One region of the Brevibacterium zhoupengii genome, then DNA from elsewhere that is predicted to be linked to it. Evidence: riboswitches for the same ligand, from Rfam matches in the RefSeq annotation. Region 1 holds a riboswitch; each other region holds the start of a gene.
What was found. Region 1 has a riboswitch for thiamine pyrophosphate ahead of LQ788_RS04120 (TenA family protein). Riboswitches for the same ligand answer to the same signal wherever they lie in the genome.

Region 2: another riboswitch for thiamine pyrophosphate. It lies ahead of LQ788_RS05695 (ECF transporter S component); the one in region 1 lies ahead of LQ788_RS04120 (TenA family protein).
Region 3: another riboswitch for thiamine pyrophosphate. It lies ahead of thiM (hydroxyethylthiazole kinase); the one in region 1 lies ahead of LQ788_RS04120 (TenA family protein).
Region 4: another riboswitch for thiamine pyrophosphate. It lies ahead of thiO (glycine oxidase ThiO); the one in region 1 lies ahead of LQ788_RS04120 (TenA family protein).

Annotation. Positions count from the first base shown of each region.
Region 1 covers NZ_CP088298.1:923,394-931,114, forward strand. Annotated here, with positions in the region: gene LQ788_RS04100 (phytoene desaturase family protein) at 1-1,374, opposite strand, end outside; gene LQ788_RS04105 (hypothetical protein) at 1,547-1,798, shown strand; gene LQ788_RS04110 (nucleoside/nucleotide kinase family protein) at 2,056-2,514, opposite strand; gene LQ788_RS04115 (ATP-grasp domain-containing protein) at 2,514-3,518, opposite strand; gene LQ788_RS04120 (TenA family protein) at 3,653-4,372, opposite strand; TPP riboswitch at 4,372-4,477, opposite strand; gene LQ788_RS04125 (VOC family protein) at 4,586-4,948, shown strand; gene LQ788_RS04130 (HutD family protein) at 4,995-5,510, shown strand; gene LQ788_RS04135 (hypothetical protein) at 5,724-7,067, shown strand; gene LQ788_RS04140 (catalase) at 7,295-7,721, shown strand, end outside.
Region 2 covers NZ_CP088298.1:1,266,051-1,273,771, forward strand. Annotated here, with positions in the region: gene LQ788_RS05685 (energy-coupling factor transporter transmembrane component T family protein) at 1-222, opposite strand, end outside; gene LQ788_RS05690 (ABC transporter ATP-binding protein) at 206-1,696, opposite strand; gene LQ788_RS05695 (ECF transporter S component) at 1,696-2,325, opposite strand; TPP riboswitch at 2,349-2,457, opposite strand; gene LQ788_RS05700 (FN3 domain-containing metallophosphoesterase family protein) at 2,598-4,334, shown strand; gene LQ788_RS05705 (universal stress protein) at 4,375-5,283, opposite strand; gene LQ788_RS05710 (DUF4916 domain-containing protein) at 5,399-5,938, opposite strand; gene LQ788_RS05715 (putative quinol monooxygenase) at 6,022-6,324, shown strand; gene LQ788_RS05720 (MmgE/PrpD family protein) at 6,542-7,721, shown strand, end outside.
Region 3 covers NZ_CP088298.1:3,285,216-3,292,936, forward strand. Annotated here, with positions in the region: gene LQ788_RS14945 (HNH endonuclease signature motif containing protein) at 1-609, opposite strand, end outside; gene LQ788_RS14950 (hypothetical protein) at 1,364-1,552, shown strand; gene LQ788_RS14955 (TenA family protein) at 1,556-2,287, opposite strand; gene thiD (bifunctional hydroxymethylpyrimidine kinase/phosphomethylpyrimidine kinase) at 2,382-3,248, opposite strand; gene thiE (thiamine phosphate synthase) at 3,245-3,988, opposite strand; gene thiM (hydroxyethylthiazole kinase) at 3,985-4,851, opposite strand; TPP riboswitch at 4,839-4,942, opposite strand; gene LQ788_RS14975 (sugar ABC transporter permease) at 5,232-6,443, opposite strand; gene LQ788_RS14980 (ATP-binding cassette domain-containing protein) at 6,440-7,264, opposite strand; gene LQ788_RS14985 (substrate-binding domain-containing protein) at 7,285-7,721, opposite strand, start outside.
Region 4 covers NZ_CP088298.1:1,937,960-1,945,680, reverse strand. Annotated here, with positions in the region: gene LQ788_RS08825 (response regulator transcription factor) at 1-65, opposite strand, end outside; gene LQ788_RS08820 (sensor histidine kinase) at 58-1,206, opposite strand; gene LQ788_RS08815 (DedA family protein) at 1,360-2,025, shown strand; gene LQ788_RS08810 (histone deacetylase) at 2,034-2,684, shown strand; gene LQ788_RS08805 (2-dehydropantoate 2-reductase) at 2,638-3,624, opposite strand; gene thiE (thiamine phosphate synthase) at 3,661-4,329, opposite strand; TPP riboswitch at 4,353-4,455, shown strand; gene thiO (glycine oxidase ThiO) at 4,446-5,663, shown strand; gene thiS (sulfur carrier protein ThiS) at 5,660-5,908, shown strand; gene LQ788_RS08785 (thiazole synthase) at 5,910-6,677, shown strand; gene moeB (molybdopterin-synthase adenylyltransferase MoeB) at 6,674-7,721, shown strand, end outside.

The sequences.
Region 1 (7,721 bases):
CGCGGCCGAACACAGGTAGGCACCGGGTACGCCGAGGCTGTAGTTGTCCCAGCTGGTGCGCGGGCGGGCCATCATCCGGTAGAAGGAGACAAGCCCGGTGGCGATGTCCCCGCCGATGTAGTTCTGGTTATGCCCGGCCATCTCTGATGCGGGGATCGAGTTGTAGGTGACGATGGTGTCGCGGAAGCCGGGGGCGAAGCGTTCCATCTGCCTGATGATGTACTCGGCCGGATCGAGGGGGCAGTCGAAGGGGACATGAGCATAAGTCCACAACGGGCGCAGGCCGTCCACCTCACGCGACGGGTCGAACACGGTCGGGTCGGAGACCAAGCAGACCGGGTGGGTCGGCATGCGCCCGGCGATCACATCCGCCTCGGCGGCGGCCATCTGCGCTCGGGCTCCGCCGACGTGGATGGTGCCGGCTCGCGCGGTCTCCGGATCGGCCCAGGGCACAGGCCCGTTGAGCACGAAGTCGACCTTGGCCGCGGCATTGCCCTGCTTGAAGCTGCGCAGTGATTTGTCGACACGGGCGGGGAGGAAGCCGGAGAAGATCTGAGCCGCATTCAGCGCCGAAGTGTCGAGGAGGTACGCGCGAGCCGCCGGCATATCGGTGACGTGATCGATGCGCGCGTTTGTCGCCACCGAACCGCCATGGGCTTCGAGGTCGGCGACCATGGCATCGATGATCGCCTGCGAACCGCCGACGGGGGAGGGCCAGCCACCGGCGTGGGCAATGGTCGAGAGCATGGTGGCCGTAGCGGCCGTGCCCATGGCAGGCAGCCCACCGATGGCGTGCGAGGCAACGCCGGTGAACAGGGACTGAGTGGATTCGTGGGAAAGCGGAATGTTCCAGGCCGGGCTGGCCTGGGACAGCAGCCGCAGCCCGAACTTCACCACATTGGCGATGCCGGGAACATCGCGCAGCGTCTCCGGGATGGAGCGCTTATCGCCCAGCGACAGCCAGATCGCATCATCGACGCGTTCGAGCAGCGGGGCGAAGAATCGCCGCCATTCGGGTCCGGCCGCGCCGAGGTGGTCGACCGTTGTCTCGAGATCGTGAAAGGCCAGCGCGGTCGGCTGATTGTCGAGAGGCTGAGCGTAGGAGACTTCCGGGGTGGTGAACTCGAGGCCTCGGGAACGCAGGTCGAAGTCAACGAAGAACGGACTCGAGATCGCCAAGGGGTGCACGGCCGAGCAGATGTCATGGGTGATGCCCGGAGCCAGGCCCAGGTCGAGGGTGCGGGCGCCGCCGCCGATGGTCGACTGGGCCTCATAGACCTGCACGGACAGGCCCGCCCGAGCCATAGTGACCGCAGCGGCCATGCCATTGGGTCCGGAACCGACGACAACGGCATCTACCTCAGCATTGCTCATGAGCTCAGTCTAGGGGAGAGGACTGACACGCTCGGGGCGGAGTGCGCCGTCGTTCGTTCATCGAACATGCCCGTGGCCCTCATGGCACCCCAAGCTTTCAGGCGTAGCCTCAGAGCACATCGCAGATGGCGCAGACAGCGTCGACAATGATCGGGATCGAAGGTGATCGGCGATGAACACATTGAGCGAGCGTGACCGTCGGGGGACACTGCCGGTGCGCCTGGTGAAGACAGCCGGTTTCTTTTTCCTCGTCAGCATGGTGGCATTCGCAGCGGTGAACATCCTGGCGAACATGTTCCAACATACATTCATCATGATCGTCGAAACAGTCATTGTCGGAGTGCCGTTCCTCATTGCGGTCGGCTGCGCAGTCGGTGCCGTCGTCGCAGCGATCGTGAGGCACAATCGACATGCACCTGTGTGAGATCGGGCTGTGACAGCGGCAGTCTCCTAGCCCTCAGTGGCGGGGCTCCCTGCTGAACCCTCAGTGAGACGCCGCAGGGTGGGGTGCTCCAGATCTTCATTGTCGAAGATCCATGTCGCCGACCTCCACGGCGAGCATTCTGCGAAATAGAGGCGCTGGCCGCCGACATAACGATGGTTGGACTGCGCCTCGGGATCAGAATCGAACTGCCCAGAGCAGCGTTCGTTTCCCCGAGGGACCGAGACCTCAAACGGAACCTACACCCACACACTCGCATCCCACACAACGCGAAGTTCTGGCCGATGGAGAAAGATACCGTCCACAAGGAGGACACAGTCCTGCGGCAGGTCGCGCTGTGCCGGTAAAACGGATGCATCGGCATCAACATCCCAGACCGCGGGGACGATGGGCAGCCCATGTCTGAACGGAGTGACGACGGACCGGAAGAAGGCCTCGTAGTCATAGGAATCCCGGTAGAAGGAATCGGGGCCTTGGCCGTTGCCATACCGAATCGAGCGAGGATGATGGAACCCGTCGATGCTCAGTGACGCAACGGGGCGCAAGCCGTCCTGGTTCGCCAGCTCAACGAGCTCCTGGACTAAGACGGTTTTGCCCGCACCGTCGAGCCCATCAACAGCAACAAGAGCTCGCCCACCGATGTCGACTTCGCGCAGCAGTGAAAGCAGTTGGCGGAGGACTAAGCGGCGGGCAAGCATCAAGCGTGGGGCACCGGCGACGCGGCAACCCCAGCAGAGATGTACTCACCGGCAATGAACTCAGCGATCCGGTCCGCGGCAGCTGTACGCCCAGCCGTGCGCTCGCCGTCTTCGACGTTCGGGTTGTAGTTCGTGTTGGTGTTGATGTCGTAGACGACCTGGCGACCATCGGCGGTCTCGATGAACTCAATGCCTGCGATGTCGATGCGCAGTTCGCTCAGAAGCGCCTCCAACCGGCCGATGAGGGGCGTCTGCGCGGTGATGTCCTCACGCAGGGCGAACGGGTCGACCGGTGCGGCAGAAGCGCCAGGGATCTCGCACGCTTCGGCGGGGCACAATTCGAAGGACCCATCGGAGACGTCGACTCGAACCGCATAGTGGAACCGGCCGCCGATGAACTCGGCACGAGTGACAAACGGCTGCGCCGGCTGCACATACTCCTGGACCAGTGTGATCCCGTCGATCGGCTCGTTCGCACCACCGGGAGCGAAGTCGCTCGCAGCCTCGTCAAGCTCGGCATGGGACTGAAAAAGGCGCACGCCGAGACCCTTGCCGCCCTGGTTGTGTTTGGTGATGAAGGGCGGGTTGAAGTCGCGTGCAGCAGTGGACAATGCTGCGCTGCCGAAGACCGCAGAGGTGCGGGGCGTGTCGAAGCCGCGAGCGGCAAGCTCACGGTGCTGGCGAATTTTGCTCACCTCAAGCTCGTAGACGTCGGCGCCGTTGATGACGGTGCGCCCAGCGACCTGGAGCCAAGCGAGCACCGCACGTCCGTAGTCCTTGACATGCGGATCCGTGCGAGTGTGCGCCGAGGCAGACAGCCGCGACCAGAACAGGCCCTGCGGCGGCTCCGTCGTGAGATCGATCGAGACATCAGGCAGCAGCCACTCAACGAAATTGACACCTGATCGCTCGAGGGCCTGGGCAAAGGGAGCGATCCATTCCGGATTGTCATGGATGATGTAGACTGCCGGATCGTCCGTTACGGGAAGCAGCTGTGTGCTCATCTGTATTACCTCGCATCCTCCAGCGACGGCGAAGGGTGACTGGATGCACCCGCACACCTGTTCTGCTCAACAATCCTAATCCGAGCGACCTCGTTTATGCGAGGGACGCAGAATGTGAACCGAGCGCTCCAGCTTCACCGGGTTTCGTTCTTAGCGTACGCCTCGTCGAAGAAGGCCAGTTCGAGGTCGACCGCACGGTGCCAGATGTGAGCCAGTCGGCATCGCGCCGCGCTGGATTCTGTGTCCTCGCCAGTTGGGAAGACTCGCTCGAGTTCGTCGATGAGGAACTGCACCCAGGCCCGGAAATCCTCACCACGGTGCAGGTCGATCCACCCGGAATGCACCCGGCGTGGAGGCATAGGATCCGAGCGCTCGCCCCAATCGAGGTAGAGCCATTCGGCGATGACGAGCACGACCAGCAGTTCTGCGTAGGAGGCCGAGTCGACGGCTTCGTCCATGAGGTCACGGAAGCCCTCAGTCGGCTCAGCCAGCTGGGGGTCAGCGTAGTCGGTCGCAGGGACACCCACCTCGGTGAAGGCCATGAGGAAGTACGAATCCTCGTCGGCTTCAAGGAACCCGAGCTGTTTGGCGAACCGCAGCTTCGGCCCTACGGCATCGCCGTGAGCGACACATGCGCCGAGCATCGAGAGAAATGATTCGAAGAACTGGTAGTCCTGGATCAGGTACTTTCTCATCACGGAATCGTCGACCGTGCCGGCAATCAGTTCGGTGATGAATCTGTGCCCGACTGCAGCCTCCCAAGCGGAAGACGCCTCCGCTCTCAGCGCCGCAACCGGCCCTCCTGGGGTCAGCCGAATGCTGCTGATCGTGTGTTTCGTGTCGATATCGCTCATCGGTGTCACACCTCACTTCCTCCGCCGGTGTTTACCGGATCAGGTTCGAAGGGTCTGCTTGCGCACTCTCAGCGCCTGTCTCCTGGCGCTCCCCTGTGGTGTTTCGAGCCTAGCATCGGTGTGTCTGCGGGCACTTCGGACCGGGCGTAGCGAACAGCAAGCCTTCCTGCCTGCTCTATTCACCGTGTCACCGGCGACGCGTAGACTTCGACCATGGCTATCGCAAAGCAGCCCGTCATCGTCATCGATGCTCCCGACGCCGGTGAACTCGCGGAATTCTATGGAAAACTCCTCGACTGGCAGGTCAGAGTCGATGACGACGGCACCTGGGCAGAGATCACATCCGAATCCTGGCCCCCGATCTGCTTCCAACAGGTCGAGGATTATCACGCACCCAGCTGGCCGGGGCAGTCCCACCCGCAGCAGATGCACATCGACGTCGTCGTCGATGACCTTGATGTCTCCGAGACCGCCGTGGTCGAACTCGGTGCAGGGAAGGCTGTCGACCAGCCGGGTGAGACCTTCCGCGTCTTCCTCGATCCAGCAGGTCACCCGTTCTGCCTCGTCCTGAACTGACGTTCTCACCAGCAGCCACGAGCTGAGTCGAGACTAGAGTGATCACATGCGCGTGATCACCTCTTTCGACGACCTCGATCCGGTTCCGTGGGCCAATGGGGCAGGGGAGACGACTGAGCTCGTCTCACTCATCAAGTCCCAGAAACTGACCCCGGATCTTCGACGCTGGCGCCTGAGCATCGCGCGACTGGACCGTGAGGCCGAGTTCTCGCCGCTGCCGGGCTTGGCGCGCACCTTCCTTCCCATAGGCGCCGAGGTGACCCTTGAAATAGACGGACAGATGCACTCGGTGACGCCGGCAGCACCGGTGAGATTCCGTGGGGCGCAGAACGTCTCCCTCGTCGGATTGGACGAGCCGTGCTTCGCGCTCAATCTCATGGTCGAGACAGTTGGCCGAGCCGGCTCGGAACAAAATGCCCTACAGGTGTCGACGCAATTCACCGGTTCAGGGCTATTCGCAGTCACCTTGGAACCGGGCCCCGGATACCCGAGATTCCAGCTGCTGGAACTCGAGACGATGGACGTGTTTCCGGACCACCTCGGCGTGGCCATTCTGCACTGAGAAATAAGGTGTCGCAGACACCGATTCCGGACCTGCGAATATCCTGCAAAGCGCCTGTCCCGTGCGTCACACAGGTCGGTATCATCGCAGGTCAGCGACCATAGAGTTGCCGTCTTCTCACAGTGTTGTCCCAGCCTTCGTAGGGAAGGGTCAGGAACCCCGAAAACAGCCAGCCGATACTGGACTCAGAGGCCAGTCATCGGAGGTAATTTGGTGTCGAATCAGCATGAGTCAGGCAGACCGAATGAGCAAGAAGGCACAGCAGCCGCGCAGGCGTCTCAGACCCTGCCTCTGATCACCGAAGAACTCGCCGCCGCACACGCCAGAAGCACCCAGTCGTCACCGACGGCGCCCTCACAGGTGACCACGCCCGTGATGCCGCCGAATCCGATCCGACGCGAAGAAGCGCCGGTGTCGGCAGCGTCAACGGGGTCGCCTACGTCAGCAGAGTTGCCGGCGTCGGCGACTCGGATGATGCAGGAGAGCACCACAGCCGTCGACGAACCGCCTGCCAAGGACGAGGTCCTTGAGAAGAAGGAGAAGAGCGAGAACAGGGTCTCCGCGACTCAGCTCCTCGCCGGCGCTGCCGCCGCGGCCACCTCCTCGGTGATCGGCGGACAGCTGGGTGTCGCCGGAACGGTCGTCGGCGCAGGCGTTGCCAGTATCATCACCGGCCTCGCGGTGACTCTCTATACGAGCAGCCTCGACAAGGGCAAAGAGAAGATCAAAGAAGTCGGCACGAAGTTCGCTCCTGCCGTCAAAGCAAAGTCACACGGCACCAAGACGCAGCGAGCGACCGCGGTCGCAGAGACCCAGGCGGGCCCATCACCGAATGCCACCAGCACGTTCGGGAACCTGAGTGACCCGGAAGCCGGAGATGCGAGCGCCGACACCAAAGACGAGGAACCGAAATCGTGGTGGCAGAAGCTGCGCCGCAAACGAGTGCTCTACCCGGTGACCATCGGGGTGGCGACCTTCGGAATCGGACTGGGGGCCGTGGTCATGGCCGAATCATTCACCGAGGCCGACATCTCGCCCGGAACCTCACAGATCTCACGGTCCGTATCCGGAGACTCCAATACCGGGGACGAAACCGGCACCTCACAGGACAGCGGAGCCGACTCCGAATCCGGTGCAGACGGGGCGGCGAGCCAGCCCCATCAGAATTCGAACCCGGGCAGCACCAACGACGGTTCGACCACGAGCCAGGGACAGTCCACCTCGGCGAACGAGGGCAGCTCCACCACCTCCTCGGCGTCCGATCAGGCCTCCGATCAGACAGGGACCGACCAGGGCACCGAATCCACCTCCTCCACGGCCACCGGCGACGAGAGCAGCGGAGCAGGAAGCGATTCGAGCTCATCCAACACCGGGGCAGATACCTCCGGCGGCTCGGCAGGCTCCTCTGACTCAGGCGCCAGCTCCGGTTCCCAGGATGGAGCGGGAAGCTCCGGATCCGGCAGCGCAGGATCGAGTGGTTCTGGATCGAGCGGTGCGGGAAGTGGGTCCGCATCGGGCTCGGCCGGAAGTGGAAGCGGCGCGACGGCCGAAGGCTGAGGACCAGGAATACTTCCAGGGGCCGTCTTGGTTGAACCAGAGAGGGAACCTGGATAGTGTGAAAATTGGCTGCGACAGTCTTCTGCACGTTGCCAGGAACTCGATATCAGGGGAGTCACGGTTGACCCTTCGCTTCAGCACATGTTGAGGCGTTCTGCTCGTCCTATGATGGATGTAGTGGGCCGGGAAGATGGCTCCCTGTCGCTCAATCGGTTGAAGGAGAAGCTATGACAAAACACGCTGATCATGAACATCCAGGATTCGATGGCACGAAGCCCTCGACGACCGAATCGGGTGCCACTCGAGAGTCCGACGCGCATTCGCTGAGCGTCGGAGCCGATGGTCCTCTCCTTCTCCACGACGTCGCACTCGTCGAGAAACTGGCGCGGTTCGACCGCGAACGCGTTCCCGAGCGCAGCCCCCATGCGAAGGGCTCCGGTGCCTTCGGTGAACTCGAGATCACCGCAGACGTCTCCAAGTACACTCGGGCGAAGTTCCTGCAGCAGGGCACGAAGACCCCGATGCTGGCACGGTTCTCCACGGTCGCCGGTGAGCTCGGTTCGCCCGACTCCTGGCGCGATGTGCGTGGATTCGCACTCAAGTTCTACACCGAAGACGGCAACTTCGACATGGTGGGAAACAACACCCCTGTCT
Region 2 (7,721 bases), 340 kb from region 1:
GACGACTCCCGCCGAGACCATGTCGATGCTCAACAGTGTTCCGACCATGAGGATGAGCGCCACAGCGATCTTCGTCAGCGGATTGCACCTGACCAGTGCCGTGGTGCGCACCAAGGGAATGAGCTGGCCGGGATCATTAACCGCGACCTCGGTGCCAGTGACAGCTGTGGCTCGCCCAGCCGAATCGGTGTGTTCGATCGCGTGCTCACGCAATTCGCTCACCTGCCTTCGTCCTCCGACTCAACTCGACCCGCCTGGCCCCGATGGCGTCGAGGAACGCATGGTCGTGGCTGACCGCGACCACGGCGGACCCGCGGGCAAGGACGTCGATGAACTGCTCGACCAGACCGGCCCAGGTCAGGGCATCCTGGCCGAACGTCGGTTCGTCGACGATGAGCACCTTCGGCCGCGGCGCCATCATGGCAGCCACCGACAGGCGACGCTTCTCACCGCCCGAGAGGCCCTGCGGGTGAGCCTCGGCGAGCCTCTCAAGTCCCAGCACCTCGAGGAGTTCGGCGACGCGATCGTCGACCTCGGCACTCGACCATCCGGCCAGTCGCGGTCCCAAAGCCAGCTCCTCGGTCACACTCGAACGCAGGAACTGATGTTCGGGTTCCTGGAACACCATCCCGATGCGAGGAGCCAGAAACGCCGAGGGCCACCGGAAGGGTCGGGCATGTTTGGCACCATCTCGCAGATTGCCGGCAGCTCTCACCTCGCCCTCGAATTCCGGGATGAGGCCGGCCAGGGTCAGCGCCAAGGTCGACTTGCCGGCCCCGTTGGCGCCGACGATGCCCAGGGCCTCACCGGACCGAACTGACAGATCGAGGCCGGTCGCCGCGCGAACCTTCGCACCGGGGCGAGCCACACTGAGGCACTCAGTCCTCAGCACGACCTCGCCGTCGGCGCGGGGGAGCGGTTCTGCACTCGGCTGCACCGCAGGGTTGGAGGGTCCGGCCGTCCCCGGCACCCAGATCCCACACTCAACCAGCACCTCGGCGAGCGCAGGATCATCGAAGACCGACCTCGGCGGACCCTGGGCAAGCAGGCCTGCTGGGCCGAGGACGATCACGGTGTCCACGTGATCGAGCCACAATCCGACCCGGTGTTCGACGATGACCATCGTCGCCGAGGTGGCCGCCTGGGTCTCGAGGACCGCATCCCGAACGGAGGCGGCGGAGTCCGGATCGATATTGGCTGTCGGCTCATCGAGGATGATCACCTGCGGTGCCATCGCGTGGATTCCTGCCAGCGCCAAGCGCTGCTTCTGACCTCCGGACAGCGCGGCAGTGGGATGGTCGTGGGGGAGACCCAGGCCCATGGCCGTCAGGGAGGCGGGAATGCGAGCGGCGATGACGTCGGCAGGCAGGCCCAGGTTCTCCATGCCGAAGGCGACATCATCGCCGACCCGGGAGAAGATCACCTGCGAATCGGGGTCCTGGAGGACTAGCCCGGTCTCACCTCGGCGCGGATCCGGTGGACGGTCGCCGATGAGAAGCTGACCAGCTGCCTCACCTGACTCGGCAGGCAGAACTCCTGCGATCGCATGCAGGAGGGTGGTCTTGCCTGCCCCGGACGGACCGAGCAGAAGCACCTTCTCACCTGCCGCGATGTCCAGATCGAGGGGACCGATGGCGGGCTCATCACGATCGGCATGGCGCCACGAGAACCCGCGGGCGCGAATCGGCAGGGCCATCAGCGCAGGCGGCCGGAGGCGAAGGCGCTCAGCGCCCCGGTCTTCGCGATCGCCCGGTAGGCGAACCAGGCGCCGATGCCGGAGATGACGATGCCGGAGATGATCGCGCACACGGCATAGGCTGCCTGGTAGCCGAACTGCCATTCGGCGTTGTACATGATGTTCTCGCTCACGGACATGAACGCGGCGGCCAGCAGCCCGGCAAAGCTCGTGACCCACAGGGTGAACCTGCGATAGCCGAAGGCCGCGAAGATGAGTTCGGCGCCGAAGCCCTGGACGAGTCCTGAGAGCAGAACGGTGGCTCCGAAGTGAGAGCCCAGCACTGCCTCGACGATGGCGGCGATCAATTCGCATAGCAGGGCGGCACCGGGTTTGCGGATGATGGCACCGGCCAGAGGTCCGGCGAGGACCCAGAGGCCGGCGATGAGTCCGATTGAGGGAGGGAAAGCCTGGAATCCGAGTTCGAGGACCTTCCAGCTCAGTGCCAGGACCCAGAAGATGAGTCCGACGCCGATTCCCAGCACGGCGGTGACAACGTAGTCGACGACTCGCCACTGCTTGGTCGCCGGTACTTGGGAATAGTGGGGCGCGGTCTTCACAGCGGAATCCGACGCGGTCGTTTCTGGCATTGTGCCTCCTCATATCAAGGAGGGGTAGAAGAGTCTCGACTTCCTTCGGCGGTGCTAGCCGCATCAGGTTCGAGGGTCTGCAGCTTCATCTGCACTCTCAGCGCCCCTTTCGGCGCTCCCCTGTCGTGAGGACCACTGTACCCCAGTCGACGAGAGGTACCCGTAACGGAAAGTTCACCTGCCGTTGACTCGTCGGCCGCTCGTCGGGGATGGGGCTTTCATTACCGGCGGGTAGGAATGTTCGGGTGAAAACACAACACCTGAGGTCACCGATGAGTATTCTGTCCGTCTCGGCGCTGCTGGCGGCGCTCGTTGCAGTGCCAGTCCCGGCCCATGCCGGGCTCACGCATGCTGGGCCCACGCACTCGTCCTCCGCCTCGCCCTCGACGCAGCCAGAGGCGGATGAGGAGTCTGCGATCTCCGATGTGGTGCTGCAGGTCGGGGCGGATGAGAGCTCACGCAATCTGTCGTGGATGAGCGAGAACTCCGGCGAGGGGGAGGTCCGCTGGGCCAAGACCGCGGAGCTCGAGGGTTCGGCTCTGCCCGAGGACGCTCACAGATCCGGGACCAGCGACTCGGGTCTCTCGACTGATCTCAAGCGCCACTACAATCATGCGAGCATGACCGGCTTGGAGCCGGACACCGAGTACTCGTACCAGGTCGGCAGCGAAGAGGACGGCTTCTCAGCCGTAGCGCAGTTCGATACGGGTGGTTCCGGCGGCGACAGCGAATTCCTCGTCTTCGGTGACCCGCAGGTCGGTGCCGGCGGCGGGCAGCCCGATGATGCGACTGGTTGGGACAGGACCTTGAACTCGGGCCTGGAGACCGCGCAGGATCCGCGGTTCTTCTTCTCCCTGGGCGATCAGGTGAATTCGGCAGGTGACCAGGGGCAGTACGAACAGTACCTGGCTCCGGCAGCGACTCAGGAGGTTCCGCAGGCGACGACGATCGGCAACCATGATGTCGCCTCGAAGTCCTACGAGCAGCACTTCAACCGCCCCAACGTCAGCAGCGACCATGGCGGAAGAGGACTCGTCGCGTCCGGCGGTGACTATTGGTTCATGGATTCGGGGATTCTGTTCATCGATATCAATTCGAATGACTCCGACACTGACGAGCATGCTGAGTTCATCGATGAGGTAGTGGCCGAGCACGGGGACCAGGCTCGCTGGACGGTTCTCGGATTCCACCACTCGATCTATTCGACCGCGACCCACAACAGCGATCTCGACGTGAAGCGGCTGCGTGACGCGATTCCGCCTGTGGCTGCGCGCAACGACATCGACCTCGTGGTGTCCGGCCACGACCACATCTACAATCGGACGTTCCTCATGGATGCCGAAGGCAAGAAGGTCGAGTCCTCCGATGCCGGTCTCGAGCAGGAGAAAGAAGAAGGGCAGACGATGTACCTGACTCTGACCTCGTCCTCGGGCTCGAAATTCTACGATTACGTTCCGGGTCTGGACTGGGAGGCCAAGAGCGTCCACAACGACATCCCCGCCTTCACCCGCGTGCGGGTCAGCGACGACGCGCTGCGCGCGACGACCTACGAGGTTCCAGCAGACGGCACGCAGCAGGCTGAGGCGCAGGCCGCGTCCGAGCAGATCGACGATGTCGAGATCACCCGCTCCGGCGATGACGCACCAAAGCCGGGCGCCGACGCCGGAGCAGATGCTGACGCTGAAGACGCTGCGGCAAGTTCCGACGGTGCTTCAGCAGACGCGGACAGCGCCTCAGCGGACGCGGACAGTATCGAATCCGACGGCACGACCGAGTCTGGGGGCACGACCGAGTCTGAGGGCGCGGAAGCCGGCGCGGAGTCGACTGCCGCCTCCGCTGCCGCCGCCAGCTCCGGCGCAACCTCAGCGAACTCAGATTCAGGTGCCGACGGCGGCGATCTGCCGCGCACCGGCACTCAGTTCGGACTGCCGATCGGCCTCGGTGTGGCTGCAATCATCGTCGGGGCGGTGCTGCTGCTCGTGTCCAAACGTCACCGCAGCCCCCGCTGACGCAGTCTGCAACGACGAAGACTGCACCGACAGACTCGGCTCAGCTCGGAACGACCATGACCGGGCCGTCAGCATGATGGAGGACTCCGCGTGACACCGAACCCAGAAGTGCACTTCTGACTGCTCCTCGCCCGCGAGTGCCGAGGACGGTCAGCTGTGCGGTCTTCGTGGCTTCGAGGAGTTCTTCGACAGGGTCGCCGATGGGTACCTCGGCACTCACCGGCAGTTCGGGGAGCTGCTGAGCCACAGCCGCGACCTCGGCTTCGAGCGCAGTCTCGAGCTGTTTCTTCCTCCGTCCGGAGACCTCGGCGCTCAGCTCAAGTTCGGGGTACCAGTAGAGCCATTCTTCGCCGGCCGGGAGGACGGAGACGATGCTGAGTGGGGCATTGCGTGAGTTGGCCACCTCGGCTGCGGTGAACAGCGCCAGACGCCCGGCGTCCGAGCCGTCGACTGCGACGACCACCCGTGCGTTCTCCGGCTCAGTTCGGTGGCCTGGGACGACGATCGTCGGGCAGTGGGAGTGGGCGGGCAGCGCCGTGGACACCGAGCCGAGAAGTCGGCCCATGAATCCGCCCCGGCCCCTGGCTCCCACGACCACTGTCCGGGCGTGGGAGCTCAGGTCCCTCAGCACCCCGGCCGCGTCGCCCTGGTCGGCCCGATAGGAGACCCTGCCCGGGTGGTCTCGCAGGAGTCCGGCCGCCTCGCCGAGGCGCTTCTCGACCGCGCGCAGCGCGGCCTCCTCCTCGTTCTCCTCCGGCATTGATGCGATGTTCGGGTAGATCATCGCGGGAACGGTATAGGCGCCGACGACGGTGAGGGCAGTGTTGCGACGAGTGGCCTCGGCTGCTCCGTATTCAAGGGCTCGGGCGGCGAGTTCGGAGCCGTCATAGCCGACGAGGATTCCGAGGTTGGTCGATGTCTGGTCAGCGGTGCGGTTCTCGGCAGTCATGGCAGACCTCCCGTGGGGGCCGACTGTACCCGGACGAGGACGATGGCCCCGTCATCAGAACCGTCCTCGTGGACTCAGTCTACCAAGGTTCTTCTACGGAGTGTAGAAAAACCTTTCAGATCGCGAAGCCCATGTGAGCCAGCGCGTAGCGGAGGATGTGCTCCTGACCGTGGCACATCTCGCCGACGATATCGGAGCGCAGCGTCTCCTCCGGTGTCAGCCAATCGAGACTCAGCGCATCCGCACGAGGTGTGCACTCGCCGCGGACTTCGAGGATGAAACACATTGAGATCGCATGCTGGCGGGGGTCATGGAGCAGTGATGAGCCTTCGGTGGGAAAGTACTCGGCGATATGGAACGGTGCGATCGCAGGCGGGATGACCGGCAGCGCCATCGGTCCGAGGTCATTCTCCGCATGGCGCATCAGCGCCGAGCGGATGCTCTCATGGAAGCGGATCCGCCCGCCGACGACCTCTCGCCCCAGCGTCCCGTCGTCCAGGCTTCGCAGCAGAAGGCCGATTCGCTCGACGTCTCCCGATTCGCCCACTCGCACGGGGATCGCATTGACATAGGGGATGGGCAGTCGCCGTCGCAGCTGAGCGAACTCGGCATCGTCGAACCAGTTCTCGTCGAAGTCCAGAGCAGTGCGCGTCATGGGTCAATTGTGGCACAGTTCACTGGCGACCCAACCTGGCGGACGACAGTGATGCAAGTCACTCCCGCTGGTATCATCAGGGCATGGTCTTCGCGAATGCTGGCACCCTTGGGGTTCTCCCCGGACAGCGTGACGCGCTGGTCGCGCATCTGACCGTACGCAGCGATCATCTGTCTCGCGTCGGCTGTCTCAGCTACGAGGTCGGCATCAACGATGAGCAGCCTGACACCGTCTTCGTCGTCGAGCTGTGGGAGAGCGCCGAGGCGCATCGGGCCTCGCTGGAGCTTCCCGAGGTGCAGGCGTCAATCGAGGCCGCCCGTCCCATGCTGTCGGGGGAGTTCGGGGGATTCCACTTCGATATCGTCGGATCTCCGCTCCACGACTGAGCCTGGCGCACCCTCCTGGAGCCAGTGCCCTTCACCGCGCCCTCCCGGCCAGATTCCGGTAGGTGGGACCGGGTGGTGGGATCGAGGTTCCTTCGGGTAAAGTATCTTGATGTCGAGATAAAATTCTGGCCAGACCGTGACAGAGAAGTGACGTAGCCTACAGTTGTGTCAGCCACTCTCAGACCTGAACGGTCAAGGACGTTTGAAGGGGTTAACCATGATCGATCATGAAGTCCGCACGTATAAGAGCTCAGAGAACCTGGCTCGTGAAGACCAACTCGCCTGGAAGATCGCCGAGGTCGCCTCAGACCCGACTCCAGTGGATTCAGAGGTCACCGAAATGGTGATCAACCGAGTCATCGACAACGCCTCGGTAGCCGCAGCTTCGGTGCGCCGCTCGGCTCCGCTGCACGCTCGGGAACAAGCACAGACCCACCCCTACTCACCCGGAGCCACAGTCTTCGGTCTGCCGCTGGGGGAGCACTTCTCCCCGGAATGGGCAGCATGGGCCAACGGAGTCGCCGTTCGTGAACTCGACTTCCATGACACCTTCCTTGCCGCCGAGTACTCACACCCCGGCGACAACATCCCACCAGTCCTCGCGGTCGCCCAGCACAAGGGCATCAGCGGCAAGGACCTCATCAACGGCATCGCCACCGGCTACGAGATCCAGGTCGACCTGGTCAAGGGAATGTGCCTGCACGAGCACAAGATCGACCACGTCGCCCACCTCGGCCCCTCCGCAGCAGCCGGAATCGGCGCCATGCTCGGCCTCGACACCGAGGTCACCTTCCAGGCCATCCAGCAGGCCCTGCACGTGACCACCGCAACCCGCCAGTCCCGCAAGGGCGAGATCTCCTCGTGGAAGGCACACGCTCCCGCGTTCGCCGGCAAGATGGCCGTCGAGTCCGTCGACCGTGCCATGCGCGGCGAAGGCGCACCCAACCCGATCTACGAAGGTGAAGACGGCTTCATCGCCTGGATCCTCTCCGGTCCTGAGGCTCGCTACACCATCCCTCTGCCCGGTGCAGGCGAGGCCAAGCGCGCGATCCTCGACACCTACACCAAGGAGCACTCCGCCGAATACCAGGCGCAGGCGCTCATCGACCTCGCCCGCAAGCTCGGCGGCGAGATCGAGGACCTGACGAAGATCAAGCGCATCGTCATCCACACCTCGCACCACACGCACAACGTCATCGGCACCGGCGCGAACGATCCGCAGAAGATGGATCCCAAGGCCAGCCGCGAGACCCTTGATCACTCGATCATGTACATCTTCGCTGTGGCCATGGAGGATCAGGGCTGGCACCACGAGCACTCGTACGCACCCGAGCGTGCCGGACGTCCCGAGACAGTCAAGCTGTGGCACAAGATCGAGACCACCGAAGACAAGGAAT
Region 3 (7,721 bases), 2.0 Mb from region 1:
GAGTGCGGTGAGGCTGGTCGTGATTTCAGGAGCAAAACGGGAGAGATCAGTCCATTCCTGATTCGAGAGCAAAGGGTGGGGACTCGAAGTGTTGGAATCAGTTTCGGTGGCGGGGTGCGAATCGTTCAAGCCATTCGAACCATCGACGGCCGGTGCTGTACTGGCCACGGCGGAGTCATCGCCGGGCACTGCTTCGTGAGCGTCTTCGAGCACTGCTTCGCGAGTGTCGTCGGTCGCGTCATCATCAGCAGATTCCCCACCCTCGGCTGCTGGTTCTACGGCCTCGTTCGACACATCTGGTTGACCGGTGGGTACGGGTGCCAGTGCTTCGAAGGTTTTCGCGAGGGGGTGGCCGGTGAGGTCGAGGTTGGAGTCTTTGAGCTGGTCGAACAATGTCAGCTCACCGTCAGAAGAAACTACACCATCATCAGATGAGTCATCCGAAGCTGCATCATCAGCACAAGACTCGTCAGCGTCTTCTGGGCCCGTGGCGGCATCACTGGAGTCGGGGCGTGGTTCACGCTTTTCCGGGTTTCCTGGGGTGCGGTCGGGGGTGAGAGTCATGGTGCTGAGGTCCATTCGCCAACATCGTTGTTGCTCTTCTTTCAATTATACATTCATTTCGCTGATTTGCACCCTTTTTTCGAATCCTGTTCGATCATGATTTTATTCTTGTACCTATTGATGGCCCTTAAATCTGGGGATGTTCGCATCACCCCAGGTCAGCATCCCTTACATCGATCGCAGCACTGTCTGTGCTCCTAGGTCGCCTCGCGCCCAGTCGGGCAGAGATAGGAGTGACTCCGGCCTCTCGCGGACAAACACAACCAATGAACCACAAACGACATGCAGGCCACTTGTTGCCAGGTGGCCCTATCTTTCTTTTCCGACCGGGAGGAAAATGGAGACATGAAATAGCTACGGATGTGAGGGGGCCGTCATGGATCTGCTGATTCTATTCATCATGGGTACGTGTTTCGCTACCGTCGTGTTCTTCGTCGGACGCTTTGCCTGTCCGCGACACGACCGAGTCCCCCTGATGGAAGTCGACCATGTGCTCCTGTGGACCACCCTGCGCCGCGGTTGGCATGCAATGGGCTCATTGGGACCCACGCCCCCGGGAAGAAGTGGCCCATCAGGAAGCCATCCGGCCTGATCTGACCTGACAAGTTAGCCGGGTGCCGACACCCGCGGACGCAGGCACCCGACCAGGTGCCAAGCCATTTCGGGGCAAACGGTCAACCCGACGACTGGGCGTCAAAGGGTGAGTTATTCGCGTGGCTCGTTCCATTGAGAGTGGGCATAGGAGTACTGGCTGCAGCACGGCGAACGCGTCTATCTCTTCGACTGTCTGATGGAGTTCATGCGAATCACCGCTGGTGCCTGCGCTCTGCTGTTTGCCTTGTCGCTGGTGCAGACGCTCAGCGTCGGACTGGGCAGATCGTGGCCGGATTCCCTTGTCTTCCTCCCGACCGGTATCTTCCTTGCCATCGTCGCAATCGCGATGTGGAATCTCTTCCGCCGTCTCAAGCCGGACGAGACCGACGCATAGTGCTCAGCACTGCGGAACGAACACTCCTGCATCCCAATTCTGGAGCGCATGGGCAGAGGCCCAGAAGTGGAGCTCGTACACACAGGCCTGCTCGAACGTGGCACGCATCCTCGCGGCCACCTCGGCGGGGGAATTGGTGAGTTCCTGCTCAAGCAGCTGTACGGCCTGCCGGGTCGACTCATCGAATTCAGGTGAGTCGTAGGTCTGGACCCAGGTGCGGTAGGGGTGGTCAGCACTCATCTGACCAGCCCGTTCGACGAGGACCTTGCCCATGTGCGCGTAAACCCAGAAGCACGGCAGCACTCCGGCCACGCCTTCGCCGTAGGAGCGGCTGGCAGCGGTGGCGACGAGGTAGGACACGTAGCCCAATGTGGTGGGTGAGGCCTTGAAACCGGCCCCGCTGCTGACGAGTTCATCGTGGGCCTCGGCCAGGCGAGAATCGGCGAGCAGCTCACCGTGCATCTCCTCCTCCACGCTGATGGCCTCGGCTGCCGAACTGGCCCAGAACCGTGCTTCATCCCGGTCGCTGGCCCCAGCTGCGAGGAAGGACATCGCCTTCGCGTAACCGGTGAGGTAGATGCCGTCCTGAATGATGTAGTTCGTGAAAGCCTTCACATCGAGGCTGCCCTCGGCGAGCTGGCCGAGGAACGGCAAGCGCTCGATCTGTTCGACGATCGGGCGCACACGGTCCCACAGCTGAGTGGTCTGGGGTCCTGCGGAAAAGTCTGTCGTCATTGATATCTCCCATTGTCAGGGGACCTCGGCGGTCCCGCAGCATCATTGAGCGGTATTCGGATGGAAAGCCCATCCGGGTGTGTGACTGGTTGTTCTAACGGCGGACGATGTCGACCTGGTGGTCGACGGGACCGTGAGCGCCCTTCGGATCGAGGCTGACCTGCCAGTTCGCGGCGGACTTCAGTGCCCTGGCCAGGTAGTTCAGGGCATTGTCGACGGCTTCGTGGAGTAGATCCGAGTTCACATCGTCAACGCCACGTTCACGCTTGAGCACAGCCACCTCGGCGGTGATGGCGGCCGACAATGTGCACCCGGTTCCGTGCGTATTCGGTGTCTCCACTCGTGGGTGGGTGAACTCGGTGACCGTGCCCTCGGCGGTGACGAGAACGTCGGCGACGTCGCCCTCGATCGCGTGCCCACCCTTGAGCAGAACCGCCCGAGGTCCGCGGTCGACGAGTTGCCTGGCCTGGGCCAACATCTCCTGCGGGTTCTGTGCCACGGGCTCATCGTCGCCGATCAGCAGAGCCGCCTCGGGCAGGTTCGGGGTGATGAGGTCGGAGACCGGGAGCAGGTGATCGCGGACAGCAGCAACGGCATCAACCTCGAGGAGGCGGTGTCCGGAGGTCGCGACCATGACCGGGTCGACCGTGTAGAAGCCCAGCTGGCCCTGGGCTGCTCGTGCGACGACGAGTTCCACGAGGGAGCGTGAGCCGAGCATCCCCGATTTCGTGGCATCGACGGGCATGTCGTTCAACACGCTGTCGAGTTGGTCGGAGACGAAGTCATCGTCGATTCCGTAGACCCGCGAAACGCCGTGGGTGTTCTGTGCGACCAGTGCGGTGATGGCCGTGGTGCCCAGCACTCCGCGGGCGGTGAAGGTCTTGAGGTCGGCGTGGATGCCGGCTCCCCCGCTGGGGTCGGTGCCGGCGATGGACAGTGCGATGGGCGGCCGAGTGGTCACTGAACTGCCTCCGCATCTCCGTCACCGAATGTCGCACGCCCGTCACCGAATTCCGTGAGCAGCTCTTCGGCTGCGGCACGCGGGTCTTCGGCGCGGCAGATGGCCGAGACCACACAGATGCCGATTAGGCCCCGTCCGCGCAGTTCGGCGGCACGAGCGGTGCTGATCCCTCCGATGGCGACCGCGGGAAGTCCCGCTTCACCCACAAGCTCGCCGAGGCGGTCGGGCCCGATTCCGTCGGGTGCGTCGGTCTTCGTCGTGGTGTCGTAGACGGGCCCGATGCCGACGAGGTCGACGACTCCCGATGCCCGGGCTGCAGCGAATTCGGCATAGTTGGCCGCAGACAGACCAATGAGGGGTTCGGGGCCGAGGAGATCGCGTACCTGCTCGACAGGTGTGTCTGACTGTCCGACGTGGATGTGGACTTCTTCTCCCTCGGCGAGGAGACGCTGGGCGACCGCGACTCGGTCGTTGAGGACGATGGGCACGCGGCGCTTTGTCTCTACCGTCGCGCTGTCGGCCACTGCACTGTCGACGGCTGCGATGACCTCGCGAGTCAACGTGTAGAACGCATCGTCGTCGATGTCCTTGTCGCGGACCTGGACGATCCCCACTCCCCCGGCCACTGCCTCGCGGACAGTTTCGGCGACGCTGCGTCCAGCTTCCCGGCACTGCGCCGAGTCCGTGACGAGGTAGAGGCGGGCGTCGATCCCGGCCAGACGAGAGTTGGCTTCGCTCATGACTGTGATCCTTCACCGACGCTGGCTTCAACCGCGCCGGCCTCGATCGTGCCTGCCTCAACTTGTGCGCCCGCCAACTGTTCGGCGGTCAGCGTGTGCAGCGCGTCGAGGAAGTTCACCGAATAGCTGCCGGGTCCGTTCGCGCCGGTTGCAGCGGCGTCACCGGCGACCTTGAAGTGAGCGTGGGCGGCGACCACAGCCTCGAACCTCGCCGAGGCGGTCGTTGCGCCCACGAGGTATGCGGCGGTGACTGCACCGAGAGAGCAGCCGGTGCCGATGACAAGCGGCATATAGGAGTGTCCCCCATCAAGGCGGGCGACATGGTCGACCCCGTCGATGTGAGCGACGATCGCGTCTTTGGGGCCCGAGATCGCGACGATCGAGCCGGTAGATCTTGCCAACTCGACGGCTCCAGGAATCACGGCATCAACCTCGTCGGTGGAGTCCACTCCCCGACCACCCAGGCCCACTCCGGCCAGTGCCGCGATCTCGGAGGCGTTGCCACGGATGGCAGTGGGTGAAGAGTTCGCCGCGCGACGGATTCGTGTGGTGCGGAAGTCGACGGCTCCGATGCTCACCGGGTCGAGGACCCAGGGCTTGGAGTCTTCGTTGGCTGCGTCGATGGCGGCGTCGGCGGCAAGGAACTGCTGATTCGTGGCGGTGCCGAAGTTGACCAGCAGTCCGCTGGCGATGCGCGTGAACTGTGCGGCATCGGCATCGTGGTCGAGCATCGCCGGTGCGGCGCCGATGGCCAGGAGCACGTTGGCGCTGAACTGCTGCACCACTGTGTTCGTGATGCATTGGATAAGTGGATTGCTCGCACGCAGTCGTGCATTGGCAGAACGCAGGTCGAAGTCAACCATGACGATCCCTTCGCTAGTATGGCCCAGATCAGGTTCGATGGGTGTTCTCTCAGCCTCACGCGATCAACGTCAGGCACCCCATGTCATTGCCCACGACTGTATCAGCACGGCTGAGGCTGGGCGAAGCGGCGGCCCGAAGAAGGCCAGGCGGGAACCCGAGACAGGCGAACCAGACCCCGGGCCCGCCTCGGCGCCCGCATGCCAACACATCGAGCGGACCACTTATCATCCAGAGCACCAGCTGTAACCGGTACTTTCGACGCTAAGTGGTCCGCTCGATGAGTTTGCTGGGTCATACCTCGAGAGCTTGCTGAGCAAGAGGGCGACCCTCGCTGACCGCGAACGCAGCTAACCGCGAGCGCAACTCGCCGCGAACGCAGCTAGCCCCGCCCGACGTAGCGCTGTCCGCGACGGCTCAGGGCGTCGATGACGACAGCTGTGAGCAGGACGAGCGCGGTGATGATCTGCTGCGCATCAGAGTTGAAGCCGATGAGGTAGAGACCGTTGTTGATCGCCCCGACGACCAGCGCACCGAGCACCGCAGCCCAGGCCGTGCCGCGACCGCCGAAGAGCGAAGTGCCGCCGATGACCGCTGCGGCGATCGCATTGAGCAGGTCCTGCGTGCTCACCAGCGTCGATCCCGCGTTGGTCGTCACACCGGTCTTGATGAAGCCGAACAATGCGGCCAGCACACCGGCGGCCATGAACACGCTGACGCGCACCCATGTCACGCGGATGCCGGCACGCCTGGCGGCTTCGACCTTGCCGCCGACCGCGTAGATCGAGCGACCGTACTTGGTCTTGCGCAGCACCAGATCGATGACGATTGCGATGACGATCATGAGGAAGAACGGCATCGCCAGACCGAAGTCCTGGTTGACCAGAATGAGGAAGCCGAAGACGACGACGGTGAGGATGACGATGCGCACGATCACCGAGGTCCAGCTCGGGCTGTCGAGTCCCTCGTTGTGACGGCGCAGCTTCGAGTAGATGATCCCGGCGCCGAAGCCGATGACGGCGACTGCCCCGAATACGTAGGCCCAGATCGCCGGGAAGTAGAAGCTCGCAAAGTCGAAGGCGAAGGTGTCGGCCATCGACAGGTTCTTCTGCACACCCAGAGTTGTCAAGGTCAGCCCGGTGAACGCAAGTAGTCCTGCCAGAGTGACCACGAAGGCCGGGATTCCGACCACCGCGAAGAACCAGCCCTGGATCGCTCCGACGACGAGGCCCAACACCAGCATGATGACCAGTGCGATCAAGGGCGGAACCCCTTGCCTGACGACCAGCACGCCCAGCAGCGAGGCGGAGAGTCCACCCAGCTGCGCCAGCGACAGGTCGATCTCGCCGAGGAGCAGGATGAGGTTGATGCCCAACGCCAGGATCGCCAGGAACGCGACCTGCGTGGACAGGTTGACCAGGTTGGCCGGTGAGATGAACTTGCTGTTCGCCGATTGGAAGACGATGACGATGACGATGAGCGCCAGAATCACGGGGAAGGAGCCGAGCTGGCCCTCCTTGACTCGACGCACAAATGTCGCGAAGAACCCCTCGCTCGAAATGCGTTCGTCGGTGATGAACGAGTTGCGGGTCATCGGCGCTCACCCCTCCGGGTCGCTCGCTGAGTCACGACATTGTCGTTGGCTCCCGTGATCGCGGCGACCAGCACATCCGTACGCTCGTCACCGGGGAAGTCACCGGCATCCTTACCCAAGCGCAGAACGTGGACACGGTCACACACGGCCTGGACATCGGCCATGTTGTGGCTGACCAGGAGCACTCCGAGGTCTCGTTCGCGCAGACGCTCGATGAGGTTGAGGACCTCCGCGGTCTGTGCCACGCCGAGTGCCGCCGTCGGCTCGTCCAACATCACGATCGATGGTTCGCCGAGGAGGGACCTGGCAATCGCGACCGTCTGACGTTGACCGCCGGACAGAGCCGCGATAGGGACCCTTACGCTGGGAATCTTGGCTGAGAGGCTTCGCAGCAGCTCCCACGACTTCGCCTCCATGGTGACTTCGTCGAGAACACCGCCGCGGGTCTTCTCGTGGCCGAGGAACAGGTTGGCCACGACGTCGAGGTTCTCACACAGTGAGAGGTCCTGGAAGACTGTGGCGACTCCCGCCTTCTGTGCGTCCTTCGGCGCTGCGAATTTCTGGGACCGCCCGCCCAGGATGATCTCACCTTCGTCGGCTCCGTGGACTCCGGCGATGACCTTGACCAAGGTGGATTTGCCCGCGCCGTTGTCGCCGACGAGTCCGACGACTTCGCCGCGGCCGATGGTCAGGTTGATATCGGTCAGTGCCTGGACCGCACCGAATCGTTTGTTGATTCCGCGCAGTTCGAGTACTGGTTCGGCTCCGGTCTCCGGCGCCCGCGAGTTCGCGGATGCCGGATCAGTGGGTTGAGAATTCATATGTTCCTACTCGCCGATTTCTACTTGACGCCGGCGTCTTCGCAGAGCTTCTTCACGTCTTTGGTGCAGATGTCTTCCGCCTTGATCTGGTCACCGACGATGTCCTTCACGGTGTCCTTGGTGACGACCTTTGCCTCGACGAAGTCTGTTGGAGTGTCCTTGTAGGTTGTTCCAGCCTTCGGCTCCTCACCTCCGGCCAGGGACACAGCTGCCTTCGCAGCGAACTCCGCCTGCGGTGGGATCGACTTGTAGATCGTGGCGTACTGGTCACCCCTGAGAATGTTCTGCAGTCCGTCGACCTCGGCGTCCTGTCCGGTGACGACCGGCTTCACCTTGGCCTTCTTGGTGGCCGCGAGGACACCACCGGCGGTGCCGTCATTGGCTGAGTAGATGGCGATCGGCTCTTTGTCCGCGCTCTGCAGCTGACCTTCGACCCACTGACGGGCGTCGTCCGGGT
Region 4 (7,721 bases), 1.0 Mb from region 1:
GCATCGTCGGTGGCCTCGACACCGGGTTGAGACATGCCGTGTTCAGTCACGCCGGGTTCAGGCATAGGGGATCTCCGCTCTCACAGTGGTTCCGGTTGCTTCCGTGCTCGTCACAGTCAGTGTTCCATCCAACGCTCCGACGCGACGATTCAATCCCTTCAGCCCACCGCCGGTGGGATCAGCACCACCGGAACCGTCATCGGCCACCTCGGCGATCAGTGCCTGCTCATCGTCGACGACGCTGATTCTGATGCTTGTGGCATTCGCGTGTTTGACGACGTTGGTCACCGCCTCGCGGACGACGAAGTACGCGGCCGACTCGGTGGCTTGGGACACTCGCCGGGACGGGACTGCGGTGAGCTCGACCGGTATCGGGCAGTGATCGGCCACCCGGTTGAGGACGGTGCCCAACCCGTGCTCATCCAACGCTGTGGGATAGACCCGCCAGGCGACTTCGCGCATTTCGTCGATGAGGTCCTGAGATTGGACGAGGGCGTCGTCGAGGAGGGCCCTGGCCTTGTCCTGGTCCTTCGCACGTTGGGCGCGGGCGATGAGCACGGACAGGGAGACGACGTTCTGCTGCACACCGTCATGGAGGTCGCGTTCGATGCGGCGCCTCTCCTCGTCGATGGCCATGACCACTCCATGCCGGGTCATGAGGAGCTGGGTGATGCGCGTATGGGGTGCGTTGGGGCGGCTGACCTGGGTGAAGCTGGCGTCGATGATGCCGTGGAGCCAATTGGCCACCTCGGCGATAAAAATGACTCCGATGAGGTTCGCTGCCCCGTAGAGCACGCCGACGAACAGCGTCGGCTGGCTGATGGTCCAGAAGTCGAAGCCGATGGTGATGCTGCCGCCGATGAACAGGCCCTGGATGAGGGAGCCGATGGTCACGAGCAGGAAACCGGTGAGCAGATTGAGCATCGGGACGGCGATGATGCCGGCGAGGCCTCCGGTGAGGACGAAGAAGCCTCTCCTGACCGGGGGCTGGCCCATGACGATGCCGAAGCACTTCGCCTGCCGGGATCGCTCCCAGCCGAGGATTCGACGGCTCAGCCGTGATGTTGAGGAGGGGACGGCGGCGAGCAGCAGCGGAAAGCACAGGGCCACTCCCCATAGGATGCCCAGCACCGAGGCGGCCCAACGGGTGACGAACATGCGGGATTCTCGGGGAATCCGCGTGGTCAGCGACGTCGGCCAGGGCATGAGTTGATCGTAGCAATGCTGCATGCAGTCGCCCAGAGGATCGACCGCAGTCCCACCTTCCGGTTTTCCGCATCATCGTCTCGAAGTACCCGCCCTCAGGTGTGCACTGCGCCGCGTTCCGGGTGCGGTCGCGCTTCGATAGCGTCTGTGGACATGGACCTTGCCCTTGATATCCTCCGCACCACCGTCGAATCCCCGTGGGTGTACCTCCTCGTCTTCGCCATCGCGGGTTTGGATTCCCTGTTCCCCATCGTGCCCTCAGAGACCGTGCTCATCACGGCCGCCGCCTACGCCGCCGCTGGCACTCCGAATCCGCTGGGTCTGCTGTTGGCGGCCCTGGTCGGTGCCCTCATCGGCGACTTCGCCGCCCACCTCGTAGGACGTGGCGGGGGTTCCCTGGTGCAGCGGTGGACCCGCTCCTCGCGCGCCTCACGCTTGCTTGCGCACACCGAGGAGATCTTTGCCCGCCGAGGTGGGGTCGTCCTGATCGCGGGACGCTTCATTCCCGGTGGGCGTACGGCGACAACCCTGAGCTCCGGGATTTTAAAGTATCCGCGCACCCGCTTCCTCATCTTCGACGCTCTCGGCTGTCTGGCCTGGGCGATCTATTCCATCGGGGTCGGTCTGCTCGGCGGTGTGCTGTTTGAGGATCAGCCGCTGCTCGGTGTGGGGTTGGGCATCGGCATCGCCCTGGCCATCACGGGTGTAGCGGAACTCACGCGCAGACTGCTGGCCAGGAGGAAAGCCCGCGCAGACGCTGCGGCACCGGCGCACCGAGACCCTGCAGATTGGACAGCCGCAGCCGTTGACGTGGCATGATGAATGGGATGTCTCAAGCACTCGTGTGGTATGTCAGCTATGGGTCGAACATGCATCGTGACAGGCTCGCCTGTTACCTGCAGGGCGGCTGTCCTCCAGGTGCACTCGTCACCTATCCGGGCGCGAGGAACACCGATCCGCCCCTGGCGGAAATGGGCATCGAGCTTCCCGGATCTATCTACTTCGCCGGCAGATCCACCGTGTGGGGCGGCGGCGGAATGGCCTTCTATGACCATCAGGTCCCAGGCCCCACTCCGGCAAAGGCGTACCTCATCACTGCCGAGCAGTTCGCCGATGTCGCCGATCAGGAGATGAACCGCCCACCGTCATCCGCGAATCCGCTGGAGACTTTGGCCTGCGAACTTCCCGTCGGCTCTACCCGTTCGGTGGGACCGGGCAAGTACGAGACTCTCCTCGTCCTCGACCGCAGGGACTCGATCCCGCTGGTGACGTTTACGGCCCCGCACGGATCCGAGGCAGTCCCCCACACCGTTCCCAACGAACCGTATCTGACGATGCTGCGCCTCGGCGCAGAGGAGGTCAGGTCCGTGACGACGCTCAGTTCAGCCTCGGAGCTCAGCTTTGAGTCGGAGATCAGTTCAGTGTCGGAACTCAGCTCTGCCGCAGCGACTCCCCAGCCCGCAGCTGCACAAGTGTGAGGTCGAGCAGCGGCGTCGCCACTGACAGGTCCGCTGCCGTTCTCGCAAGGTGTCCGAGGATGTGCTCGGTTTCGCTGGGCAGGCCCGAGGTCACGTCACGGTAGAGCGATGAGGTGAACGACGAGCCTTCGGCGGTGAGCATGGACAAGGTCATCTCCCTGGCCTTGGCCGAGACCGGGTGTCCGCCCGCAGCCGCGACGGTCTCGAGCTCGTCGACGATCTGAACAATGTGCGAATGCCCTCCGGCGGCCATGATCGCCCCGACGGGTGCCCGGAACAGGCAGGTGACGACCCCGGCAGCGGCGATGAAGATCCACTTCTCCCACAGGGCGTCCGTGATGTTGTCCAGAATCTGCAGCTTAAAGCCGGGTACATCGAGGGCCTGGGCAATGGAATCCGGGACGCCTGTTCCATCGAGGTCGCCGATGGTCATAACCGCGAGGTCCGTCATCTGGTGGATCGCGCCGTCCTTGATCGTCCCGACGATCTTGACCAGACCGCCCAACACCTGGCCGGGGAACTCCTCGACCAATCGCTCGATCTGAGCCATACCGTTGAGGAACGGAATGATGAGGGTGTCCTCCCCCACTGCAGGTCTGATGTCGTCGATGATCGACTCCAGACCGTTGGCCTTGACCGCGACGATCACCAGGTCGAAAGGCGTCGAACTCGAGCCGTTGGCAGTGGCGGAATCGCCGGGTGCCAAATGCGCAGCTGACGGATCAGTCTGGGCGAGCTCGGCTGCGGTGAGGACGGGGATATGGTTCGTCCGGTCCTCACCGGGGTCAACGAATCGCAGACCGTTGGCACGCATCGTCTGTGCTCGGGCTTCGCGGACGAGGAACGTGACATCGCGTCCTGCTTCGAACAGACGGGTTCCGAACGCTCCGCCGGTTGCGCCGGCTCCTGCGATGAGTATCTTCACTGTGTGCTCTCCCATGTCAGATGGATTCCGTGGCTTCTGCGTTGCGCACTGTCACAATGCCTGTTTGAGTTCCGCGGCCGCAGCCGCAGGGTCATCTGCTGCGGTCACCGCGCGGACGACGACAATGCGCTGTGCACCGGTGGCCTGTACTTCCGCCAGTCGCTCACCAGCGGAGATCCCACCGATCGCAAACCAGGGTTTGGCTGCGCTGGAGGCGAGCGCACGCAGGGGTTCGACTCCGATGGCGGCCCGGCCGGGTTTGGTGGGGGTCTCCCACACGGGACCGAGACAGAAATAGTCGATCTCGGGGTCCGCCTCGGCGGCGTGGGCCTGTTCGATGGAGTGTGTCGAGCGGCCCAGGATCACGTCGGGGCCGAGGACCGTGCGTGCCTGTTCGCTGGTGAGGTCGCCCTGACCGATGTGGAAGACGTCGGCGCCGACGATGAGGGCCACATCAGCACGGTCGTTGACGGAGAACAGCTTTCCGTGCCGGTGGGCTGCCTCCCTGAGGACTTCGAGTGCTTCGATCTCGGCTCGGGCTTCCAGGCCCTTGTCGCGCAGCTGGATGATGTCGACGCCACCGGCATAGGCGGCATCAAGGAATTCGGGGAGATCGCCCTGCGCGCTGCGGGAATCGGTGCAGACATAGAGCCTGGACCCGCGAAGCCGGGCGAGTCGTGTGGCTCTGTCTGTGTCGTGGACTGCGGCGTCCATTGTCATATCTGCGGCCATGCTCCTAGAGTAGAGGAGTTCGCGGGAGCCTCATAAAGGGGCTGAGAGGGCTTTGTGCCGACCGTTCAACCTGATGCGGATCATGCCGCCGGAGGGAGAAGCACGTGCACGTCATTGTTGTGGGAGCCGGGATCATCGGCTTGTCAACTGCCTGGAATCTGCGCCGTCGCGGCGTCAGCGTCACCATCGTCGATCCGGCTCCCGCCATGGGTGCCTCCCATGCTGCGGCGGGGATGCTGGCCCCGGCCGCCGAGGTGGTGTGGGGGCAGTCTCCCCTGTACCCCCTGATGCGTGCCTCGGCAGACTTGTACCCGGACTTCGCCGCCGAGCTGGCTGCCGCCTCCGGTCATGATCTGGGGTACTCGAGCGCCGAAACCTTCGTGTGCGCCGGTGACCGTGCCGATCTCGCTTCGCTGCGTGAGCTCATCGACCTGCAGCGAGCAGCCGGTTTCGACGTCTCCCTCGTTCCCGGGTCAAGGGCCAGGGATCTGGAACCGGCGCTCTCACCCGGGGTAAGCGGAGCTGTCACGATCCCCGGGGACCATTCGATCGATCCCCGCCGAGTCACCGGCGCACTGCTGGCCATCCTCGGCAACGCCGTTGTCCGTGCCCGAGTGACCGGTCTGCTCACTCAGGCGGGCCGGACCATCGGTGTCGAACTTGAAGATGGGACGAGGCTCAAGGCCGATCAGGTCGTCGTGACCGCCGGCGGCTCCTGCAACGACATCTCCGGAGTTCCCGCGCTGCCCCTGCGCCAGGTCTGGGGCGAGGTGATCAGACTGCGGGCGCCCGAGACTCTGGCCCCGCTTCTCACACGTACGATCCGTGGACTGGTCAAGGGTCGTCCCGTCTACGTCGTGCCTCGACCCGACGGTGAACTCGTCCTCGGTGCCACGAGTCGTGAAGACGGTCGCTCCGGGATCAACGCCGGCGGCGTCCACCAGCTGCTGCGCGACGCCGAACGTCTCGTCCCTGCCATCCTCGAGGCCCAGATCACCGACATCACCACCCGCGCCAGGCCGGGCTCACCCGACGACGTGCCGATCATCGGGCGCATCGACCCCGGCTGTGTGGTGTCCACCGGGTTCTTCCGGCACGGCATCCTCCTCGCCCCGCTGGGTGCGAGCCTCACCGTCGACCTTGCGTGCGGGAGCGAAACCTTGGCGGGGCCGCCGGGGACACTCGCCGCGGTGGCACCTGCCCGGTTCACCGAAGCCGCTCAGGCTCAGCACCTCACTCCTGCTCACGACCTCACCCCTGCGCAGCACCTCCAGACCACACCGACCGAAAAGTTTCAGCAACCGACAGGGAGCCAACTGTGACCGACACGATCAGCATCACGCTCAACGGCGAGCGCCATGAACTCGCCCGACCCACCACGGCCAGGGACCTCGTCTCCGGCCTCGTCGACAAGGACATCACCGTCGATGGCACACCCGTCGACGGCAGTCGTCTGGGCATCGCGCTCGCCGTCGACGGTGAGGTGATCAGGCGCGGGAAGTGGTCTGAGTTCACCTTGGCCGAGGGGCACAATGTCGACATCGTCACCGCTGTGCAGGGAGGCTGACATGAGTTGGAACGTCGACGAGGTGACCCTGAACTCCCGACTGGTCATGGGCACCGGTGGTGCCAGTTCACTGAGCATCCTCGAACAGGCTCTGGAAGCCTCGGGCACCGAACTGACTACTGTGGCGCTGCGCCGCTATGACGGGACGGCCCGGGACTCGGTGTTCGCCCTGCTCAACCGTATGGGCATCCGCATCCTGCCCAACACCGCCGGATGCTATACGGCCCGTGATGCTGTGCTGACTGCCCAACTGGCCCGGGAGGCTCTCGAGACGAACTGGGTGAAGCTCGAGGTCATCGCCGATGAGGAGACTCTGCTGCCGGATCCTGTTGAGCTGTTCAGGGCCGCGGAGGAACTCGTCCTCGACGACTTCACGGTCTTCGCCTACACGAACGATGATCCGGCGCTGGCCAAGAGGCTCGAGGACGCCGGTGTCGCTGTGGTCATGCCAGCCGGGGCTCCGATCGGCAGCGGACTGGGCATCCTCAATCCTCACAACATCGAGACGATCGTCAACCGCGCCCAGGTGCCGGTGATCCTTGATGCCGGTATCGGCACTGCCTCCGATGCGGCTCTGGCGATGGAGCTGGGCTGCACCGCGGTCCTGCTGGCATCGGCCGTGACTCGGGCACATGATGCGACAGCCATGGCCCGAGCGATGTCCCTGGCCGTTGAGTCCGGTCATCTGGCCGCCCATGCCGGCCGGATTCCGAAGCGACCGTTGGCTATGGCCTCGTCCACGTTCGAGGGGATGGTGACTCCGGTATGAGTACCGCGCGCAATCCGGGCCCATTGGTCGCACCGACCGATTCTCTGAGCCCACGGGAACTCGAACGCTATGCCAGGCATCTGAGCCTGCCGGGGATCGGCGTCGAGGGGCAAGGGCGGCTGCGGGCCGCCTCGGCGCTGGTCATCGGTGCGGGCGGGCTGGGAGCACCGGTCCTGCACTACCTGGCCGCGGCGGGGCTCGGGTCGATCACGATCATCGACGACGATGTGGTCGAGGCCTCGAATCTGCAGCGCCAGGTCCTCCACCGCGATGCCGATATCGGCCGGGCCAAGGTCGATTCCGCTCGTGATGCCCTGCTTCGTCTCGATCCGGAGCTTGCGGTCACCGCGATCTGCGAACGGTTGAGTCCTGACAATGCACTTGAGTTGTTTCACTCCCATGATGTCGTCCTCGACGGGGCCGACAATTTCGCGACCCGCTACCTGTCCAATGATGCCGCCGAACTCACCGGCACCCCGCTGGTCTGGGGCACGATATTTCGCTTCGCAGGTCAGGTGAGCACGTTCGTCCCCGGGCATGGGCCGATGCTGCGTGACCTGTTTCCCGACATTCCCGAGCCCGATTCGGTGCCCAACTGTGCCGAGGGTGGTGTGCTCGGGGTTCTGTGCGGCACCGTCGGCTCCGCTATGGCCACGGAGGCCGTGAAACTCATCTGCGGCATCGGCACACCGCTGATCGGTCGCCTGCTGCGCTATGACGCGTTGGAGTCCGACTATTCCACGCTTCGGTTCTCACCTGATCCTGATCGCCGGCCAGTCACCGATCTCGCCGAGGTGACGGTGGCCTGCGCCGCTGCCGACCAGAGATCCATTGGCCAGGATGCGAATGGGCCCGGTGCCGAAGGTCTGGGCTCAGGACGGGGCGATGAGGTCAGCGTTGAGGAGTATCGGGCCGAGTCCTCCCCCATCCTCCTCATTGATGTGCGCGACGGGTGGGAACGGCAGATCTCGGCCATTCCCGGTTCCGTCCACCTGCCGCTGAGCGTGCTGCAGGTCGAGGGGTGGAAAGCGGTGGAAGCCGTGG